Regions from separate parts of the Bacillus sp. AP8 genome, predicted to be linked through region 1. Evidence: riboswitches for the same ligand, from Rfam matches in the RefSeq annotation. Region 1 holds a riboswitch; the other holds the start of a gene.
What was found. Region 1 has a riboswitch for S-adenosylmethionine ahead of metK (methionine adenosyltransferase). Riboswitches for the same ligand answer to the same signal wherever they lie in the genome.
Positions count from the first base shown of each region.

Region 2: it holds a riboswitch for S-adenosylmethionine, as region 1 does, so the genes downstream of both, BN349_RS18450 (methionine ABC transporter ATP-binding protein) here and metK (methionine adenosyltransferase) in region 1, are expected to answer to the same signal.

Region 1 is NZ_CAPG01000080.1:5,032-8,248, reverse strand. Features, by position in the region: gene pckA (phosphoenolpyruvate carboxykinase (ATP)) at 1-1,127, opposite strand, end outside; SAM riboswitch class I at 1,452-1,588, shown strand; gene metK (methionine adenosyltransferase) at 1,783-2,985, shown strand; gene BN349_RS19190 (gamma carbonic anhydrase) at 3,145-3,217, opposite strand, start outside.
Region 2 is NZ_CAPG01000076.1:78,287-81,503, forward strand. Features, by position in the region: gene BN349_RS18445 (methionine ABC transporter permease) at 1-465, opposite strand, end outside; gene BN349_RS18450 (methionine ABC transporter ATP-binding protein) at 458-1,486, opposite strand; SAM riboswitch class I at 1,605-1,712, opposite strand; gene BN349_RS18455 (O-acetylhomoserine aminocarboxypropyltransferase/cysteine synthase family protein) at 1,828-3,150, opposite strand.

The DNA.
Region 1 (3,217 bases):
GCTAGTTTACTAGTATATCCACTTAAGAAGTGATACATTGCTTGTTCTTTTGATAGCTTACTAATTGGAGGTAATACTCCAAATGCATCGGCAGTTAAAAAGATAATTGTATTTGGATGTCCTGCAACACTTGGTACGACGATATTATTCATAACATCGATTGGATATGCAGCACGAGTGTTTTCTGTTAATGTTTTATCTGAATAATCAGCGATTCTAGTGTGCTCGTCAACCACAACATTTTCTAATACTGAGCCAAAGCGAATCGCATCAAATATTTGTGGTTCTTTTTCTCTAGAAAGATCAATACATTTAGCATAGCATCCACCTTCAACATTGAATACACCATTTGAAGACCAGCCATGCTCATCATCGCCAATTAATTTACGGTTTGGATCGGCAGACAATGTTGTTTTACCAGTTCCAGAAAGTCCAAAGAATAATGCAACATCTCCTTCTTTTCCGACGTTAGCAGAACAATGCATAGAAAGGATGTTATTTTCAGGAAGAAGGTAGTTCATGATAGAGAATATAGATTTTTTCATTTCTCCAGCATATTCTGTTCCACCGATTAATACTGTTTTATACTCAAAAGAAATAATAATGAACGTTTCTGATTTCGTTCCATCAATAGTAGGATCTGCTTTAAAATTCGGTGCTGAAATAACCGTGAATTGCGCATCGTGATCCACTAATTCATCTTTAGTAGGACGAATGAATAATTGGTGTGCAAAAAGATTATGCCATGCATATTCATTTACTACTTGAATGGGTAGACGTGATTTTTTATCAGCTCCTGCAAAACCATTAAAAACAAATACTTCTTCTTTTTCTTTTAAATAAGAAATAACTTTATTATAAAGCTTTAAAAATACTTCTTGAGAAATTGGTTGGTTATTAACCCAATCAATTTTATCTTTAGTAGATGCTTCTTCAACGATATATTTATCTTTAGGAGAACGTCCAGTATATTTTCCAGTCTCAGCTTTAACAGCACCAGTAGATGTAAGTACTCCTTCATTACGAGTTAATACTTTTTCAACTAATTGTGGAACAGAAAGCTGAACAGAGACATTATTTCCTTCTAAGAGTTCATGTAGCTCATTTGAAATCTCTACCGTATTCATATAAGAAATACCTTCCTTTATCATTAATGTAATTTTTTTCTTAATAGTATAACATATTAAATAGTATAACACATTTGATTTATTAATCTATACTAATTTATTGAAAAATCACAAACAGTTCAAAAAATGCACGTTTTCATTAATGAATGTGTATTATTAGATTTCTTCCATCTTAATTTAAGTATAAAATATAAATTCAAAGAAAGTATGTTAGAATTTTCACATTTCATAAAACTTTCTATTATTACATATTCCCCAAGGTTTTATAAGGGTGAAAAGTTGACAAATATTATAGTTGTGTTATTATGTGTAAACGAACGGATTCTCTTATCCTGAGCTGGTGGAGGGACAGACCCGATGAAGCCCAGCAACCTGCTATATGTAAAATAATCACATATTTGATTATTTTTGTAGCAAAGGTGCTCAACTGATGCAAGGCATTGGTCCTTGAACGATAAGAGCGAAAGGCTGATGTACGTAAACAAGTACCCTTTCCTCACATCAAGGAGAGGTTTTTTTTATGGACAAAAAATCCTCTGAAAAACCTAAAGAAAGTTCCTGTGTCTAGGAAAATGAATTCCGTCAACAAAAGAGGGAAAAATGAATAGTATAACTATTCGAGAAAGCCTCTACCAAATTTGAGGAGGGTAATTTGATGTCTAAGAAACGTCGACTTTTTACTTCAGAGTCAGTAACTGAAGGACATCCAGATAAGATTTGTGACCAAATATCAGATTCCATTCTGGATGAAATACTAAAAAAAGATGCAAATGCACGAGTAGCTTGTGAAACATCTGTTACAACAGGACTTGTGTTAGTTGCTGGAGAAATAACAACATCTACTTATGTAGATATTCCTAAGATTGTAAGAGAAACAATTAAAGGAATTGGCTATACTAGAGCAAAATATGGTTTTGACGCTGAAACTTGTGCAGTGTTAACTTCTATAGATGAACAATCTGCTGATATCGCTGCAGGTGTTGATAAAGCGTTAGAAGCAAGAGAAGGACAAATGACAGAAGAAGAAATTGAAGCCATTGGTGCAGGAGACCAAGGATTAATGTTTGGTTTTGCGTGTAATGAAACAAAAGAACTTATGCCTTTACCTATTTCATTAGCGCATAAATTAGCACGTCGTTTAACGGAAGTTCGTAAAAATGGAACTCTTGGCTACTTACGTCCAGATGGTAAAACACAGGTTACAATTGAATATGATGAAAATAATCAGCCAGTTAGAGTTGATACAATTGTTATTTCTACTCAACATGACCCAGAAATAACTCTTGAACAAATTCAAAAAGATTTGAAAGAGCTTGTTATTAATCAAGTAGTTCCAGCAGAATTAATTGATGAGAACACGAAATACTTTATTAATCCTACTGGCCGTTTTGTTATTGGTGGTCCTCAAGGTGATGCTGGATTAACAGGTCGTAAAATAATTGTAGATACGTATGGCGGTTATGCACGTCATGGTGGTGGAGCATTCTCTGGTAAGGATCCAACAAAAGTAGATAGATCTGCAGCTTATGCCGCGCGTTATGTTGCTAAAAATATCGTTGCTGCTGGATTGGCAGATAAAGCAGAAGTTCAATTAGCATATGCTATTGGCGTTGCTAAACCTGTTTCCATTGCAGTAGATACTTTTGGTACTGGTAAGGTTGATGAAGATGTATTAGTAGATGTAGTAAGTAATCATTTTGACCTTCGTCCTGCAGGAATTATTAAAATGTTAGATCTACGTAAACCAATATATAAAGGTACAGCAGCATACGGTCATTTTGGTCGTACAGATATTGACCTTCCTTGGGAACGTACAGATAAAGCAGAAGAGTTGAAAGCAGCAGCTCTAAAAGCATAATAAAAAAGAGAGCATTTAGTTATGAATGCTCTCTTTTTGTATTTCATTCGTATATATAAATGGAACAATAACGTATTTTCTAGATCTAGTGCCTACCATGCTAAAGAGTAACCTTCTAACAGACTTGTTTTACTTTTGGTTGCTCCTTAAATAAGTTCCTTACTTTTTTTGTAGAGATTTATAGTATTGTCCTTTTTCTACATATTGACGTCTTATTCTTTGCATATCGGCA
Region 2 (3,217 bases), on a different contig from region 1:
TATACCTGACACTATAGCTGGCATTGATTCTGGAATCAAAACCTTCCATATAATAGTGCTCGTTTTTGCTCCCATTGCTTTTGCAGCTTCAATAACTCCTTTGTCAATCTCTCGAAGAGCAATTTCAACCATGCGAGCATAAAATGGAGCAGTACCGATGATTAAAGCTGGTAATGCAGCTTTTTCCCCAATCATCGTACCCATTAATAATTTCGTAATAGGTATTAATAAAACAATTAATATAATGAAGGGAATGCTTCGGAAAATATTCACATAAGCACTTACAACCGTATACACTACTTTATTAGCCCATAGATTACCTTTAGATGTTAAAAATAATAGCAATCCTAGAATGACACCAAACACAAATACTGCAATCACTGAAATACTTGTCATAAACAATGTTTGTTTTGTTGCTATCCACATAATTTCCCAGTCTACATTAGGAAGGTATTTCTCAAGCATTCGTGATCACCTCCACGCCAACGCCTCGTTGATTTAAAAAGTCGATGGCTTGCTTTAATTGATTCGCATCACCATCAATATGGAGAAACAATGTTCCATAAGATCCTTTTTGAGTTTGTGAAATTTGTCCTTGAATAATATTTATATCAAATTCAAAATTACGAATTAGTTCAGTAACAACTGGTTTTTCTGCATCATCACCAACGAAAGTAAGCTTGACAACATTTCCAGTTTGATATTTTTGCAATAGATTTTCAATCGCCTCAGCTGTATCTTCAGGATTTGTTAGTTGTTGTACGAAACGTTTTGTAATATCTTGCTGTGGATTTTTAAAGACATCCAAAACCTCTCCAATCTCTACAACCTTACCTTTTTCCATAACCGCTACTCGATGACAAATCTTCTGAATAACATGCATCTCATGAGTAATTAATACGATTGTTAAATTTAATTTCTTATTGATATCCACTAATAAATCTAAAATGCTATCCGTCGTTTGTGGATCTAAAGCAGATGTAGCCTCATCACATAACAATACTTTAGGATTATTTGCAAGTGCTCTTGCAATACCTACTCTTTGTTTTTGACCGCCGCTTAGTTGTGAAGGGTACGCATTTTCTCTTCCTTCTAAACCAACTAACTTAATTAGTTCATTTACCCTTTTAAGTCTAGTACTTTTGTCAACACCGGCAATTTCCAATGGAAATGCAATATTTTCACTAACTGTTCTAGACCACAATAGGTTAAAATGCTGAAAGATCATTCCAATCTCATGTCGTGCTTTACGAAGTTTTGCACCTTTTATAGCAGAAATTTCTTGTTCAGCTACTGTTATTGTTCCCGTAGTTGGTACTTCAAGACCATTTAACATTCGAATAAGAGTACTTTTTCCAGCTCCACTATAGCCAATTACTCCAAATATTTCACCTGGTTCAATATCAATTGAAACAGAGTCTACAGCTTTCAATTTATCCTTCAACCCAATGGAGAATAATTTTGATACGTTTTGAATTTTAATCATATTGATCACCTCTTTGTCCATAACCATTTGGACAAATATTTATTTATACATTGCCCTAAACAACAAAAACCTTTCTGCAAGAAGAGCAGAAAGGCATAATAATCTAAGCTTGACCTTTCTCTCATCTACCAAAGTATAACTACTTTGTGTGATTTGGCACCATTTCAAATTAATTGACGGTTGCCGGGCTTCATTGGGCACATCCCTCCACCACTCTTGATAAGAGTTTCAAAAAAATATTTAATTGTTGTTAGAATAAATATTTTAGTAAGGTGATTCTATCACTATATAAATTTACTGTCAACTTATTTCACTCAATTTGACAGTATTTCCATCCATTTTTATGAAACAGAGATAGGGTTTATCGATGTTTTTCCAGTAGCTACTTTAATGGCTTCTTCTAACTCTGCAATCAAATCATCTACATTCTCAATTCCTATCGATAAACGAACTAAATCTTCAGACACACCAGACAGCTTTAGCTCTTCCGCACTTAATTGTTGATGCGTTGTACTTGCCGGGTGAATGATTAAACTTTTAGCGTCACCCACATTTGCTACGTGACTCCACAGTTGAATACTGTCAATCAATTTAGCACCCGCTTCTCTTCCACCTTCAATACCAAATACAGCGACTGCTCCTGCACCTTTTGGTAAATATTTTTCAGCTAGTGCATAATTTTTATTATCTTTATCTCCTGGATATAGTACCCATTTTACAGCAGGATGGTTTTGTAAATATTCAACGACTTTCTTTGTATTCGCAATATGTTCCTTCATGCGAACATGAAGGGTTTCTAAACCAAGAACAAATTGAAAGGCACTATTTGGACTAATAGCTGGACCTAGGTCACGAAGTAATTGTACTCGAGCTTTTGTAATGTATGCAGCCGCTCCAAGTGCATCACTGTAGACAAGATTATTATAGCTAGGATCAGGTGTTGTAAAGCTAGGAAACTTACCTGTACTCCAGTCAAACTTACCGGCGTCAATGATTATTCCACCTAATGTTGTTCCATTTCCTAAAAGCCATTTAGTTGCCGAATGAATAACAATATCTGCTCCATACTCAATTGGTTTGCATAAATATGGTGTCGCAAAAGTATTATCAATGATTAATGGAATACCATTTTCGTGTGCTATTTCAGCCACTTTTTCAATATCTAAAACATGTAAACTTGGATTTCCTATCGTTTCAGCAAAGACTGCTTTTGTTTTAGGAGTAATAGCTGCTCTAATGTTTTCTGGATCTTCAGCATCGACTAAATGAACTTTGATCCCGTATTTCGGTAGAGTATTAGCAAATAAATTAAATGTACCGCCATATAAATGAGAAGCCGCAACAATCTCATCTCCAGCTTCTGCTAGATTTAATATAGCTAGAGTTATAGCAGCCATTCCACTCGAAACGGCAAGAGCTCCAATACCACCTTCAAGTAAAGCAACTCGTTCTTCAAATACTGTTACCGTCGGATTATGAATGCGCGTATAAATATAACCTGGTTCTTTCAAACCAAATAAATTCGCTGCATGTTCACTATCCTTAAATACATAAGCGTTACTTTGATAAATCGGAGTGGAACGAGCTCCTGTTACTGGATCTACTTGTAAACCTCCATGGACACTTAACGTTTCGAAGCTATACTTTTTTTGATTATCGCTCATGATTTTTCCTCCTATAAATGTAATATTCAGTCTATTTAACAGAAACAAATAAAAGCTTCCTCTGATA